DNA from 4 places in the Staphylococcus delphini genome. Region 1 is predicted to be linked to each of the others. Evidence: riboswitches for the same ligand, from Rfam matches in the RefSeq annotation. Region 1 holds a riboswitch; each other region holds the start of a gene.
What was found. A riboswitch is a leader RNA that binds a small molecule or an ion and turns the genes downstream of it on or off. The one in region 1 is predicted to bind thiamine pyrophosphate.
Positions count from the first base shown of each region.

Region 1 (4,140 bases):
AAAAATCACCATGCATCAAGTAATAAAAGACTTCTGCCACGACAAAACTACTCGCCAAATGAACAGCGGGTGGCAAGACGCCGTTAAGGTCACAACTTTCCATCGTCTCAGGCACATCCGGCATCACACAATGTAAACAAGGACCGTCATGACTAATAGGAAAGACACTCAGCTGACTTCCCACAACTGCACCATAAATATAAGGAATATCCAATTTTCGTGTCGCTTCATTCACTAAATAACGTGTTTCAAAACGATCCAAGCCATCAAGTACGATGTCTGGTTGGAGTTCCTCGAGAATGCCTTCAATATTCCGTGCTGTCACTTCTTCGTATAACGGTTCGATTGTGACTTCATGATTCATCATCGCGAGTCGTTCCTTTAGCGCAAATACTTTCGGCTTCATCGCTTCAGCATCTGCTTCAACATAGCCGCTTTGACGATGTAAGTTAGATAGATGCACCACATCTTTATCGACGATGGTCAGTTTGCCGACACCACTTCTCACCAGTTGTTCTGCAATACCACTTCCCAAAGCACCGACACCGATGACAAAGACGTGCAATTGTTGTAACTGACGTTGGCTCTGTTCTCCAAAATGTGGGAAGCGGATTTGTCTATGATAGCGTGTCATTATAAAAAGCCTAGCCCCTCTGATGGACTTGATTGAACTGCATTATAACGAATCGGAATACGCCCTGCTTCATAGCTCAGACGCCCCGCTTCAATGCCTTTTTTCATCGCTTCGGCCATTTTCACGGGATCTTGTGCACGGGATACAGCTGAATTGAGCAAAATCGCATCTGCACCAAGTTCCATCGCTTCGGCACAGTCTTTTGCTGAACCAATCCCTGCATCTACAATGACCGGTACTTCACATTTTTCGATGATATAACGTAAATTCAATGGGTTAGTAATACCGCGTCCTGTCCCAATCGGAGAAGCAAGTGGCATCACCGCATGAACACCTAAACTTTCGAGTCGCTTAGCTAACACGACATCATCTGAAATGTATGGGCAAACAATATAACCCTTTTCTAATAAAATTTCACACGCTTTGTACGTTTCGAGTGGGTCTGGAAGTAATGTATCATCATCGCCAATCACTTCGACCTTAATCATGTCACACACGCCAGCTTCACGCGCTAATTCAGCAATACGCACCGCTTCTTCTGCTGTTTTTGCTCCTGCTGTATTAGGAAATGTCGTAAACTTTGATAAATCGACATTCGCTAGAGGGTTCGGTAAATTTCGGTCATATAAACTTATACGTCGCACCGCAAATGTGAGCACTTCTGTTTCTGATGCTTCAATCGCCTTAGACTGGATGGCTTCGTTTTCAAATTTGCCTGTTCCTAAAAATAATCTCGAGTTGAATGTTAAATCTCCAATTTTAAACATCTGTTAACCGCCTCCTACAAATTCTAACACTTCTAATCGATCATCTTGCCGTACTTCAGTTGTGGCCCATGCCGAACGTTTCACGACTGTTGCATTACGTTCGACTGCCATCCGTTTCGCTTCAATACCGTAATGGTCTAAAATGTCTTGTACCGTTGTGCCTTCTTCAAATTGTTGCCGTTCTCCATTTACAAAAACTTCCATTCATTTCACCTTCTTTAATGACCAATTATCAATCATCTTTTCAAACTGTTGAAGCTTATGTCCAAATGCACTGCTCATACACGCAATTCCTGTAAAATGAGACGATATCTGTTGTACTGTGTCAGCTGTGATGCCTCCCAATGCCACTACTGGAAAATCAATAGCCAAAACTTCATCCATTTCAAGTTGTGTGCGCGGTGGCAAGTCAGGTTTTGACGAAGTGGGAAAAAGGTGTCCGAATAACACAAAATCTAAATGTTGCGCTTTTGCATTACGAACCATCGCTGCTGAATGTGTCGACATACTCACTTGATAATGCGGGTGTGCTTCTTTTAATGATGCAGCACGTTGATCCCCCTCTTTAAAATGCACATTTGAAATGCCGAGTTCTGCCGCTAATGCTATGTCCGTATGTATGATGACTTTAGATTTTGGAAAGTCGTTCGCCAATAATCGGATGAGCCATTGCTTGAGTGCGTGTCGATTCATTGGCGTCCGTATAATGACACCTGCGATCCGATTTTCAATAACACAGAGTCTTTTGATATGCCAGTCGTCTAATACAACATACGGTGTAATCACAATGATCATCGCCTTATCCCTCCCTTGCTATTTACAATAAAAAAACTACTTCCCCATTTTTTACAACAGAAAAGTAGCCTCACTTGACACGAATACAGCCACTTTCCTACGCCAGTACGAACTGGATCAGGTTCAGGAATTTTGAAATCAACATTTCAATCTCAGCCATTATGAACGGCACTTCCAGTGGATTGTTTCAAATATGCAATTGTTTTATCGTTTCATGATACGAGCTAATTCTAACACATAACGAATAATGTGGAAAAGGTTTATAAATAAATTAAAGCCTAATTCTCGTGGTGAAAACTGACCTCGCTTCATACGATTGAAGTCATAAAGTGTATACAGTAAAAATAGTAATAACCCGACAACTGCAATGATCATGTAATAAACTGGGCTGTGAATCCACCAACCTACAAGACCTGCTAAAATCAGTGCGATTAATGTCACAAATAAATATCTTCCTAAGCTCGACGCATCTTTAATCCAAAAATAACCGAGGATACCAAAAATAACGAATCCAGACACGGCTAAAATCACCATATTGAAAAATAAGCGCGCGCCTAAGTCTTGTAATGTATACATAAATGCCGCATAAGATAATAATCCGACGACAATCGTATAAATGTGAGAAATAATCGGGCCACTAAAGCGCACACGTTGAAATACCATTGATGCTAAGATTAAGACGAGTAGTCCGATAGAGAGTGGTTGTCGCCAAGCTATCGGTAAAAATTGTCCGAAATATGTTGAAATCCCAAAAATCAGCCAATAATACATAAAAAACAACCATACTTTAGCATAAGCAGAACGGGATTGATTTTGTGTTGCCATCTCATTTTGCCTCCTTTCCTTCTATTTTACGATATGTTACAGCAGAATCAAATGTAGAAATGATACAACTATTCCATTGAGAAACGATACATTTATATTACAAAAACTTTAATTATCTCAAAAGATTTGCAAGTCAAATTTTCTACAAATTGGATAGTGACAACATTTAAGTACTATACGATAACACAACTATATTTTTTGCAATATTACAGATTCGTAACATCTCCCCTATATGATTATATTTTTGTTATCATAATGATTGAATTAATAATCAAATTACACATTTCGTTATTCATTGCTCAACAGATATTATCATTCGTGTAAATAAGGAGGCAATACATTGAAAAAACTCGCATTTGCATGTACGTTGACTTCAGGTGCGGCAGCCGTCGCTATGTTCAATCATCAAGATGCCGACGCGTCAACACAATATACAGTCCAATCTGGTGATTCACTTTGGTCCATCGCGCAAAAATATGGCACGACAGTTGATGCACTTAAGCAATCCAATCAATTACAAAACAACATGATCTTCCCAGGCCAAGTCTTATCTATCGGTGGCGGCAGTGGTGCGCAATCTTCTGCGACTGTACCACAACAAACTGGAGGCGCATACACTGTACAAGCTGGCGAATCTTTAAATATTATTGCCACAAAATATGGTGTATCTGTTCAAGACTTAATGCGTGCTAACGGATTAACGAGCTACTTAATCCATCCTAACCAACAACTTCAAATCCCTGGTGGTAACAGGGGCGGCACTGCACCAAAAACAGGTGGCGCCGGCGGAACAGGTAGCATCTCAACAATCGGCCAATTCAACACACCTACATTTAACCATCAAAACTTATACGATTGGGGTCAATGTACGTATTATGTATTTGATCGTCGTGCACAAATCGGTCAACCTATTAGTACGTATTGGTGGAACGCTGATCATTGGGCAGCTAATGCCGCAGCAGATGGTTATACAGTAGACCATAATCCAACAACTGGTTCAATTATGCAAAACTTTGAAGGTCCTGTGGGTCACGTGGCTTTTGTTGAACGTGTGAACTATGATGGTAGTATTTTAATTTCAGAAATGAACTACAATACACCACCAGGACAACAAGATTA
Region 1 covers NZ_LR134263.1:2,368,294-2,372,433, forward strand. The annotation lists gene EL101_RS11145 (ThiF family adenylyltransferase) at 1-634, opposite strand, end outside; gene EL101_RS11150 (thiazole synthase) at 634-1,401, opposite strand; gene thiS (sulfur carrier protein ThiS) at 1,405-1,605, opposite strand; gene EL101_RS11160 (thiamine phosphate synthase) at 1,606-2,196, opposite strand; TPP riboswitch at 2,274-2,382, opposite strand; gene EL101_RS11165 (Bax inhibitor-1/YccA family protein) at 2,401-3,021, opposite strand; gene EL101_RS11170 (LysM peptidoglycan-binding domain-containing protein) at 3,362-4,140, shown strand, end outside.

Region 2 (4,140 bases), 740 kb from region 1:
TCCATTTTTACAGATGGCCATGAATTATTTAATCGAATGAAACAAGACTTGAAAGAAGCGCAAAAATACATTCATATGGAGTTTTATATTTTAAATATGGATGGATTAGGCACTGAGATACTACAAATTTTGAAAGACAAAGCTCGGGAAGGCCTCGAAGTGAAGTTGTTGTATGATGCAGTCGGTTCTAAACAATTGAGAAAGTCAAAATTAAAAGGTTTGGTCGATGCAGGTGTGGAAGTGGAAGCCTTTTTCCATGCGAAAATCATTCCATTTATCAATTTCCGTGTGAACAACCGGAACCACCGTAAAAATGTTGTGATTGATGGCGATATTGGGTATGTCGGTGGCTTTAATGTCGGCGATGAATATCTCGGTTTAGATCAAAAAATGGGCTACTGGCGTGATACCCATTTGCGCATTCAAGGTGATGGTGTAGATGCATTACAATTAAGCTTTATTCACGATTGGAACTCGCAAGTCGATGAAGACCAACAGTTGAAATACATTTCACGCTATTTCCCGAAAAATGCGCGGAAAGACGGCAATGTTGCATTACAACTCGGGTTAAGTGGACCGGATCGCGAATGGCCACAACTGGAATTTGCTTATTTGAAAATGATTATGAATGCAAAGTCCACGATTTATATGCATTCACCTTATTTCGTGCCAGACATTGGTTATGTGAACGCCTTACGTATTGCCGCTAAAGCAGGTGTAGACATTCATCTCATCGTTCCTAACAAGCCAGATCAGCCGTTTGTGCACTGGGCGACATTAACGACAGTCGCACAACTGATGAAAGATGGTGTTAACGTGTACACGTATGAAAATGGCTTTATTCACTCTAAAATGATGGTCATTGATGGTGAAGTCGCATCGGTCGGTTCAGCGAATATGGACGAACGGAGCTTTAAATTGAACTTTGAAGTCAATGCGATTATGTATAACGAAGAGATTGCGCAAACATTAATTGAAGCATTTAAAGAAGATTTAAAAGTGTCGCAAAAACTGACACCAGAACGTTATGCCGCCCGCTCAAATTGGGTGAAATTCAAGCAGTCTATCGCAAAATTATTATCGCCTATTTTGTAAACCTAAGTGAAAAGTAAGGGGATGGAGATAAAAAGAATTGAATGCTATTGATACATTATTTTGTTTAACTTGCCCTCCCTATGATTTGTAGTTTTTGATTGCCTTCATGGCTTCGCGTTCTTAGGGGAGGTTGTGACAAAAGCGCTTAGGATTTGAGCAGAACCGAGCGATGAGCAAAATTGATTCCCAGCGCACCCATTCATTGTGGATTTTGGGAGCAGTACAGAAATCTCATGTGTAACAAAGATTTCGTCGTTCTGCCCCCGCAAGGCTGACTAGACTTCTCAAAAGCGAGCGCATTGAGAAGTCAGACAGCTACTGCGTTAAACACCTCCCACCAATAAAGTAAAGAGGCGACTGTCAGCATTATGCACGTATCCCCTCAGGAGTTTCAGCCTTCTGGGCAATCGTCAGTCAAACATAGGAAACTGAGGGCAAGTTTATGAAATCAAAAAAATCAATAGCATCAACTTTTAAAGTCCCATTGATCATCATTTTTTACCTGTTTTATAATTATAATTCAATCATAACCTGATAAGTAGTAGAAGAAGGGAAAACATAATATCCCATCCTCTCGTTTGTTTAGTAAAGTACAATCTCTAAATGAACCAAATGACAAAAATAAAACAATTAAATCAATTTTATGATAGTAATTGTCATTTTACATTTTTAGTGATACGATACTGTTGTAAAACTTAAATATGGAACTTGCTAGGGGTGCCATTAATGCGCTGAAAGAGGTGAACGCCTCAACCCTTTGAACCTGATCTAGATCATACTAGCGTAGGGAAGCAAACGAAACCTTCATGACTGACTGGTGTTCACTTGTCAGGCGGAATCGTGTCGTGATGCCACATACATGATTTCGGCTCACTTTTGACGCACTTTAATAAATTCGTTCGTTTTCGTACGCACTTTAGAATTATTCTGAGTGCGTTTTTATTTTGCCTATTATTTTCAGTGTTGTTAATGCCTCTTAGTGAAGTCAGAGGGGGTTATTGAATGAAACAAGAACAAATTGAATTGAAGAAAAATTTTCCGGCGAGTCAACGTATTTTTAAACAAGGCGAGGATGTGGATATCCAAGTCCCGTTTCGCCAAATCGCATTGTCTGAAACGGTAACTGAACAAGGGACAACGGAAAATGAACCTTTCGTTGTGTATGATACAGCGGGGCCTTATCATGATGACACGTATGAAGTCGATGTTACGAAAGGCATTCCAGCACTGCGCACAGATTGGATCGAAGCCCGTCAAGACGTCGAGCATTATGAAGGCCGTCGTGTGCAATCAATCGACAACGGTTACCATTCAGAAACACATAAAAATATTGTTGAACATCCATTCAAATATCAACCGAGACGTGCACAAGAGGGCAAACGCGTTACACAAATGTATTATGCGAAACAAGGTATCATCACTAAAGAAATGAAGTTCGTGGCAGCACGTGAAAATGTCAGTCCAGAATTTGTCAGAGGTGAGATTGCGAGAGGGCGCGCGATTATTCCGAACAACATCAATCATCCTGAATCAGAACCCATGATTATCGGTAAAAATTTTCAAGTGAAGATTAATGCCAATATCGGTAACTCTGCTGTATCGTCGTCCATTGAAGCAGAAATTGAAAAGTTAGTCTGGGCGATTCATTGGGGTGCTGATACGATGATGGACTTATCGACAGGTAAAAACATTCATGCGACACGGGAGTATTTAATCCGTAACTCGCCAGTTCCAGTTGGTACGGTGCCGATTTATCAAGCGTTGGAAAAAGTGAACGGTATCGCGGAAGACTTAACCTGGGAAATATATCGAGATACTTTAATTGAACAAGCTGAACAAGGTGTCGATTACTTTACGATTCATGCTGGTGTCTTACTCCGCTATGTGCCATTAACGGTAGATCGTTTAACAGGCATCGTGTCTCGTGGTGGCTCAATTATGGCGCAATGGTGTTTGGCCCATCACGAAGAAAGCTTTTTATACACGCATTTTGATGAAATTTGTCAAATATTGAACCGTTACGATATTGCGGTGTCATTAGGCGATGGTTTACGTCCAGGTTCGATTTATGATGCGAATGACGAAAGCCAAATTGCTGAACTGAAAACGTTAGGCGAGTTGACAGATATTGCTTGGGAACATGATGTCCAAGTGATGATAGAAGGGCCTGGGCATGTACCGATGCATAAAATTAGAGAAAACCAAGAGTTGGCAGACTTTTATTGTAAAGAAGCGCCATTTTACACACTTGGACCATTAACAACGGATATTGCACCAGCATATGACCACATTACATCCGCTATTGGTGCAGCGCAAATCGCAAGTCATGGGACAGCGATGTTATGTTATGTGACGCCTAAAGAGCATCTCGGCTTACCAAATAAAGATGACGTGCGTGATGGCGTCGTGACGTACAAAATCGCCGCACATGCCGCTGATATCGCCAAAGGATTACCAGGTGCGACAGATCGAGATGATGCGATTAGTAAAGCCCGTTTTGAATTCAGATGGATCGATCAGTTTAACTTATCTCTTGATCCTGAACGCGCACGTGCTTTTCATGATGAGACATTGCCAGCAGAATCAGCTAAAGTGGCACATTTCTGTAGTATGTGTGGACCGAAATTCTGTTCAATGCGAATTTCTCACAATATCCGTGATGCGCATAAAGACAAATTAGCAGGGATGCAAGAAATGGCCGAAGAATTTAAAGCACAAGGCAGTAAAATTTACCATTAATCGAAATCAGCACAAGAGCTAGGATGAAGTTGGATCCTGGCTCTTATTATTTTTGCTCACTTGATAGGCATACAAGTTTTGTGTTAAATAAAAATATCATTATTCTCTAAATGTTTTTCTGCAATACCCTACATCTAAAAACTTGAAATGGCAGAAAAAAGGTGTATGATTTTATTATCCGAAAATAGAAAAAGGTGAAAATGAAATGAATCATACAAAAAGTATCAAACATGCCTATCCTTATCTCGGCATTGTCATTTTATTACATATTGTCGGTATCGTTTTAATGTGGATTGGAGGCGCGCA
Region 2 covers NZ_LR134263.1:308,575-312,714, forward strand. The annotation lists gene cls (cardiolipin synthase) at 1-1,095, shown strand, start outside; TPP riboswitch at 1,799-1,902, shown strand; gene thiC (phosphomethylpyrimidine synthase ThiC) at 2,098-3,834, shown strand; gene EL101_RS01335 (HoxN/HupN/NixA family nickel/cobalt transporter) at 4,040-4,140, shown strand, end outside.
Region 2: another riboswitch for thiamine pyrophosphate. It lies ahead of thiC (phosphomethylpyrimidine synthase ThiC); the one in region 1 lies ahead of EL101_RS11160 (thiamine phosphate synthase).

Region 3 (4,140 bases), 370 kb from region 1:
TCATCGAGTTGTTTTGTCAGTTTGGCAGTGCCTGTACCCGCTAAGATAGAGTCATTCACGTTAAGTGCTGTACGACCCATATCGATCAGTGGCTCGACTGAAATTAAGACACCCGCAAGACCGACCGGCAAGTTCAATGCAGATAAGACCAGGATTGAAGCGAATGTTGCACCGCCCCCTACACCTGCTACACCGAATGAACTTAACACGACAACGATAATGACTGTCACAATAAATTGTAGATTCACTTCAACACCCGCGACAGGTGCGACCATGATTGCAAGCATTGCAGGGTAGATTCCCGCACAGCCATTTTGTCCGATAGATAGTCCAAATGAGCCCGAGAAGTTTGCGATAGCTTGAGGCACACCTAGACGATTCGTTTGCGCTTGTACGTTTAATGGCAATGTACCAGCACTTGAACGCGAAGTGAATGCGAATAAAATAACTTCGGCTGTTTTCTTCACATAATGTACTGGATTGACACCAATAACAGCTAAAATGATTAGGTGAATGATGTACATTGTAATGAGTGCTGCATACGACGCAATCACGAACTTACCGAGTGTCCAAATCGCAGCAAAATCACTCGTCGCAATTGTGTTAATCATAATCGCTAAAATCCCATAAGGCGTTAGGCGTAAAACAAATGTGACGATAGCCATGACAAGTGCGTAAATGGCATCAATACCGCGTTTTAAAGTTTGACCATTTTCAGGTTGTTTACGTGCGACACGTAAAAATGCAAAGCCTACAAATGCGGCAAAGATCACGACTGCAATAGTAGAAGTTGCACGTGCACCAGTGAAATCTAAAAATGGATTTGACGGTAACAATTCTAAAATTTGTGTTGGCAATGTTGTTGCAGTAAGCCCTTTCGCTTTATCAGTAATTTCGGCGCTACGAGCATTTTCTGCCTGACCTAAGTCAATACTAGAAGCATCTAAATTGAATGCGAGTGCATAGATAATACCGATAATCGCTGCAATCGTTACGGTACCAATCAAAAACATGAAGATTAAGCTGCCGACTTTAGCAAACTTTTCTCCAATTTCAATTTTCGTAAATGCCGCGACGATAGAAACAAAAATCAGTGGAATGACAATCATTTGTAGCAATGCAATATACCCATTCCCAATTAAGCCGACCCAATCAGTTGTTTGTGTCGTCACTTGACCTTCAACGCCATAAATGAGGTGGAGGAGGAGGCCTAATACGATACCTAAACCTAGCGCAAAGAACACACGTTTAGGGAATTTGACATGTTTTTTCGCCATCACCCACAGGCTCAATAAGGCGAGAAGAAAAATAATTAAGTTAATAATAATTAAAAATATAGACATACATACGCTTCCTTTTTAATTCCGACTTATATAATAGGATAATAGTAAGGAAACGTAAAATCAAGATATATTTTTTATATTTGCTTAATTTTAGGTGTAAATGGAGCGAGCTGACGTTGGGCTTCGCTATCCTCGTCAACGAGTTGTGCCATCAGTTGTCCAGCAATGGGTGACAGTAAAATCCCGTTACGATAATGCCCTGTCGTCACAAACAGTTGAGGTGCAATTTCGCCCATAATAGGGATTTCATCTTCTGTAATGGGACGAATCCCTGTCCAAGTTTTAATGACATGGTGTGATCGTAATGCGGGAATCATGTTCAAACTTTCTCGGTCAAGCCACGCAAGGTTATCGTCATTGTTGTCAGTGTCCCAACAATCATAATCAGATGTTGCACCAATTAAGAAGCGATTCGGCAATTTTGGGACGATGTAACAGCCGTTCATATTAAAAATCGTTTCTTTTAAACCGGCGTAATCAGACGCAATCAATTTGACGTCACCTTTAACAGGATGTGTCGGTAATTCGAAACCTAATTGTTGAAGCAATGCGCCGCTCCATGCGCCAGCTGCAATAATGAGTTCGTCAGCTTCAAAAGTGCCTTTTGACGTCTTAATGCGGTAACAATGATGGTGTCGCTGTAACGAGTAAACCTCCGTATGGGTCATTAATTCGATATGGGCACGTTCCATGACCGAAGCAATAAGCGCTTGTGTGTAAAGGTTCGCATTAATTTGGCCGTCGTCTTGAATTTTGAACGCGGCACTTTGTGATGGATCGAGATGGGGAAACCGTTGCGTTAATTGTTCCGTAGACAGTTGGGTGACGGTGTGGTCATGATGGTGTAAAAAATCGAACTGTTGACGGACGGCTTGGACATCTTGAGGTTGAGAAGCGACTTTGATGAGTCCATGCTGTTGATATTCGATATGAATCCCCGTTTCGTGCTCCAAGGCTTGGGCTAATTCAGGCATCATCGCACGACTTTTCATTGCAAGTCGATAAAGTGGGGTATCTTCAAAAAATTCATTTTGTGCGCCTAACATACCACCCGCAGCATAAGACGCGTTCATTCGTGGGGTGGAGCGATCAATGATACGGATGTGACGATGTTTGGCATCGAGTTGGCGTGCAATAGATAACCCCATAACACCTGCACCAATAATCAGGGTTTGTTTCATAAAAAAAGACCTCCTGCATAAAAGGATGCAAGAGGAAAGCATATATGATTAGAATAATGTGACTACGCATCATTCATCTTGAGACTATTTCGTCGTCATATTGCGCTTCCCTTCGTTGGTTCTAACCACGTCAGGTTCAAAGAGTTAAGATACCATCTTTCTCAGCTCACCTCGAGCACCCCTAGCTTATGTTTTTTATTGATTATTCATGAGTATTACTCAAACGGACGTTAAATCCAAACTTTTACATTTTTTAGCTTATCATCAATGTTGCTTAACCACCAAATAAACGTTGGAAGAAACCTTTTTTCTCGTTGCGGTGAATCGTTTCCGCAAGCTCTTGATGTTCTTTTGTTTGGGTTTCAATGGTTTCTTGCGTTTTTGACAATTGCTCTGTTTGTTGTTGTTGCGCAGTAGTCAAAGCTTCAAGAGACTTGTTGCTCGTCTCCAACTGTGTATGTAACTGCTGATGTAATGCTTTAAGCTCTTCTTGTTGTTGATGCACTTGTGAGACCATTTGACCTAACATTTGACGTTCTTCACGCATTTGATTAATTTCGTGGCGCAACTCTTGAATCAATTGTGGCACTTGTTGGTCAGCAGGTAATTGTTGCTCGTTTTCTTTAACGATGACCTGTAAAAAGTCTTTTTCTTTTTCGAGTGCTTCGAAAGCAAGATCGTAACTATTCGTTTGTGCGACACGTTCAGCAATTTCTTGGAAGAGTTCGATATCTTCCTCTTTAAAGTCTGTCGCTTCACGTCCACGATATTCAGTCTTGTTTAAATGATAGCCGCGTTCTTCAAGATGTTGGACAATTTTACGGACTTGTTTTTCACTAAGCTCAGATCGTTGAGCAAATTCTTTTGTTAGCATATGCCATTAGGTCCTTTCTCTCATGTTTTTAGACTGTCGTTAGTGTGCGTTCAGTGACCCGTCAGTCTTACCTCTCTATCATTGTAACGGCTTTAACGGTTGATTTCAAGGGCTTAGGCATAAGGTTCTTTGCGCAAATCCATTTTAACGAGTAATGGATAAATGACATGTCTTGGAATACGGTTCGCAAAAACATATTTGATGATATAGGCAGATTTAATACTCGTACCGTAAATATCCTTTGTTAGAGGAATATTGGCTTTAATATACAACTCCATAGGGACCGGTTTACCATTGCGATTTAATGAAGGTTGTAAATAAGTCATATCACTTTGTTTTTCATAACCGTGTTGCACTAAAAAGCGACGACGGAATGCAATTTTATCAGCCGTTTCAGTGTCCACGTCGGGTGATTCAAATGTCGACTCAAACATAAAGAAATTCACATCTCGGCCGTGGAGTTGGTTAGAAATTTGATTCACATCTTTTTCGATTTGTTCAAGTGTCGCTTTAAGGTACTGTTCACAATTGTCACCGGGCTCACTCAAGAGATAGACTAAAAAGCCCACATTGGTGGTCGCTTCGTAATGCGCTGTCGCAAAACTGACAACTTCATCGTTTTCGATACCTACGAGAAAGACGAAATCATATTGTGTTTTTTCGGTTTTTAAGGATTGTTCAAATACGGACTCGTCTTCTGTTACGAGGGGGTCTAGTTTATCCATATAAAATTCTAATGCTG
Region 3 covers NZ_LR134263.1:2,736,404-2,740,543, reverse strand. The annotation lists gene EL101_RS12875 (L-cystine transporter) at 1-1,343, opposite strand, end outside; gene thiO (glycine oxidase ThiO) at 1,418-2,524, opposite strand; TPP riboswitch at 2,615-2,717, opposite strand; gene EL101_RS12865 (DNA-binding protein) at 2,799-3,398, opposite strand; gene EL101_RS12860 (hypothetical protein) at 3,512-4,140, opposite strand, start outside.
Region 3: another riboswitch for thiamine pyrophosphate. It lies ahead of thiO (glycine oxidase ThiO); the one in region 1 lies ahead of EL101_RS11160 (thiamine phosphate synthase).

Region 4 (4,140 bases), 370 kb from region 1:
AGAAAATAATGCCGACGAGTAAAAATAATATTGAAATGTCATAATCAAATCGTGTTGTATTCGTTAATGTCCGACCAATAAAAATCATTAAAATTCCAAACAATAAAATGACAATACCGCTCGCAAGTGGAATGTCACCAATATATTGACTCATGACTCGAATGATTTCATTAAAGAATGCCATAATAAAATCCCACAAATTGTCGATATTTGTACTCGGTTGTTTGCCTGACTTAAACTGTTCAATAAGTGGAATATTAAAAAAAATAATGATGCTTAATAAAATTGAAAGCACACCGATAATATAGCTATAAATCACTTCGGTGTATTTGTTTAACAAAGACATCCTCTCACCTCAAAGCTATTATATACGACCTCTTGTCACCTGTCTTTATATTTCAAAAATATCAGTCTTCAGAATGACCTATACATTTAATTCATAATACCATAATAAAACGGATTGATTTTCAGTTTCAAATATCTTAATTATCTATGTGTTATTTTCACATTAAAATTGATGCGTTAAGTATATCAAAATTCATTTACTTTTATACGAAAACAGGAGATAAATATTTAATATATCGCTGTAGCTAGGTGCATGTGATGTCAAAGCCTCATTTCTATTTACATTTAATGAAGTGACGATGTTTAGGTTGTGCACAGAAAGGTTATATTGAGGATACAAACAATTTGAAAGGTAGGCGTTAGCAATGGCTGAAAAAGATATTAAAAAAGCTGCAGAACAAGCGAAAGATAAAGAAAAAGAATTGAAAGATAAAACTGAAGATGCGAAAGACGGTGCAGAGAAAACGAAAGATGATATTCAAAAAACGTTTGAGTAATCTTTAGTTTTTGTTTGATGTGTGAGGAATGGGCTGATTATCGCCTATTCCTTTTTTTCGTTTTAAAGTATTGCTTTATGTTGAAGGTGTTGGCATTGTTTAACCAGCTTAATCCTTACATTCTTTTTTAACTCATTTTGACATAGACAGCGAAAGATTTTGAAAACTACGACTAGTGTTTTTCTTCAAATACTGTTTTTTATTCATACGCACGCATGTTGCATTGATCTAAAATTCATTTGGGGCACTGTCGTTTCCTTCTTTACGCATATGAACGCACAGTGAGGTCTTTCGTGTTCATTTTTCCAATATATGCATTTTTGATGGTTTGTAGTTTTTCAAATTTTGAATCATCAGTCGTTTGAAACCTTGACTTTTCAATATTCTAGGTGTACATTGACATTATCAATTAAATACGCACACTAGGGGTGTGAAAGCTGAGATGAGGTGTCACCTCAAACCCTTTGAACCTGAACTAGATGATACTAGCGTAGGAAAGTGTTTTGTTATGATATGAATATTGTGCGGTGGACTTTGTCTGTCATTCCAATAACGTATCCATAGATCAATGAGCACATGATGCGCCTATCTTCAGTTTAAGATATGCGTATTTTTTTAATTTTTGGGAGGAATTTACATATGAAAAAAGGCTTAACGTTGTCAGACATCCTCGTCACTGTACTCGTATCCGTGATCTTTGCAGTGATTTATAATTTATGGTGGGCTGTCACAAATACTTTACAGCCATTAGGTTTACATCTTGATCAATTGATGTATGGGATGTGGTTTAGTGCTGCAGTCGTTGCATATCTCATTATTCCTAAAATGGGGATTGCATTGTTAGCTGAATTTGCTGCAGGTGCGGGTGAAACAATTATGATGGGACGTTTTGATATCCCTACAATTATTTACGCTTTACTCCAAGGTTTGGCGTGTGAGATTATTTTTGCGATTTTCCGCTACAAATCACGTGCTTTTATGGTTGCTGTCCTTGCAGGTATGGCAGCCGCAGTCATTAGTTTACCTATAGACTGGTACTATGGTTACTTAAATGAAGTTGCGACTTGGAACTTAATTCTATTGATTGCTTTTCGTATTATCAGTGGTGCTGTATTAGCCGGTGTGTTCCCATACATACTCGTTAAGGCATTGGATCAGACTGGTGTAACCAAACTGTTTCGACCTGCTTCAAAAGACGATTACGATGCATTATAAGGGTGACTTATCGTGTTAAAAGTTAAAAATTTACGTTTAAAATACCCGAGTGCAGATTATAAAATTTTTGACGGGATTGACGTAGAAATCAAAGATAAAGAAAAAGTGCTTTTACTTGGGCCATCTGGTTCGGGTAAAAGTACGTTACTCAATGTGTTAAGTGGCATTGTGCCGAACTTAATTGATTTACCAATGAAATATGATGCATTAGAAATAGCTGACAATTCAGGTGTCATTTTCCAAGACCCGGATTCGCAGTTTTGTATGCCACAAGTGAATGAAGAGTTAGCCTTCATTTTAGAAAACCAACACATTCCGCGTCACGACATGGACCGCCGTATTCATGAAGCATTAAACTATGTCGGTCTGGATGTAAATCCAAAGCAACGTATTCATCAATTGAGCGGCGGTATGAAACAAAAATTAGCGATTGCGGGAACGTTACTTCAAGGGGCAGATACATTGTTTCTCGACGAACCGACTGCGATGTTAGATGTAGAAGCGACCGAAAATTTATGGAATCTTTTAAAGGATTTGTGGGAGGACAAGACGGTACTGATTGTCGAACATAAGGTGGAACATATTTGGCAACATGTCGATCGTGTCATACTGATGAATCATCACGGCCATATTATCCAACAAGGCACGCCTGAATATATTATGTCGCATTACGAAGCTTTATTAAGTGAGTACGGTGTGTGGCATCCAAAAGCTTGGTCGCATGCACCTATGCCCCAGCATCCCGTTCAATCTACTACTCAAAATTTTCATTTTTCATTCGAACAAGGCGCGATACAAAGGGGTCGTCGTACATTATATGAAGTAGACGCATTACATATTGGACCTGGAGAATGGATAACCCTCACCGGGAAAAATGGATCAGGTAAGACATCGCTGTTAGAGTCGATGATGCAATTGATACGTTATAAGGGGCACATGCATTACGGCGGGCAGAAATTAACTAAAATTAAAGATGCCGCGCAACATATGTTTTTAGTGTATCAAAATCCTGAACTGCAATTTATACAAAATAGTGTGTTTGATGAAATATGGGTTAATTATCACCATATGGACCCTGAACACGCGAAAGCAAAAACTGCAGAAATGTTAGCACTGCTTGATTTGGAGCACGTATCGAGCCAACACCCATTTGAACTCTCTATGGGTCAAAAACGTCGACTGAGTGTCGCTACCGCATTAAGTACCAATGCAGATATTATTTTATTAGATGAACCGACATTTGGCTTAGACAGTCATAACACGTTTAAATTAATTGAATTGTTCCAAAGCCGCATTGCGCAAGGTCAGACGATTTTAATGGTCACGCATGACGCACATATTATCGAACGTTACCCTACTCGTCGGATAGAAGTCAAAGAAGGCAAACTCTATGAAGTCGAGGAGGTGCGCACATGATTGAATCTTGGAAAACGCGTCACACGTTTATGGATGATGTGAATATCGTCACCAAATTATTTTTAGGTGTCGCACTTTTCTTCTTCATTATTTTCGTTCATCATTTTGACGTCATGATTTATCTTGCGACATTGATGCTCATTTTTATGTTACTTGTTGCAGGAACAAAGTGGAAAGTCGTCTTAACGTTCACATTGCTCGCAACGTTTTTCGCCCTCACCTCCTCATTATTCATGATTTTTTACGGTGATGGGCAACATGAGTTATTGAAATTCGGCTTCGTTAACATTACGAAGGAAAGTCTTGTGCGCGGGTTGCATCTTTCATTCCGGACGATGACTGTGAGTTATTTTGGATTGTCTATTGCCTTTACTTCTCAAGTCATTATGATTTTTTACAGCTTGATGCAACATTTAAAAGTGAAACCGAAAATTGCGTATGCTTTTATGGCGGCGTTTCGTATGATTCCTATCATGTTAGAATCACTTTTCCAACTCCGCAACGCTTTAAAAATGCGCTATCAAATGATTGATAACCGCAACTATTCAGGCTTCAAACGTCTGAAACATTTATTAATTCCATTGCTCAGTCAAAACATTAGAAAAGCGCATCGTCTATCTGTAGCGATGGAGAAAAAAGGCTTTAAAGATGGACCACGGACGTATTA
Region 4 covers NZ_LR134263.1:2,000,532-2,004,671, forward strand. The annotation lists gene auxA (lipoteichoic acid stability factor AuxA) at 1-346, opposite strand, end outside; gene graF (glycopeptide resistance-associated protein GraF) at 711-842, shown strand; TPP riboswitch at 1,257-1,356, shown strand; gene EL101_RS09430 (ECF transporter S component) at 1,482-2,057, shown strand; gene EL101_RS09435 (ABC transporter ATP-binding protein) at 2,070-3,473, shown strand; gene EL101_RS09440 (energy-coupling factor transporter transmembrane component T family protein) at 3,470-4,140, shown strand, end outside.
Region 4: another riboswitch for thiamine pyrophosphate. It lies ahead of EL101_RS09430 (ECF transporter S component); the one in region 1 lies ahead of EL101_RS11160 (thiamine phosphate synthase).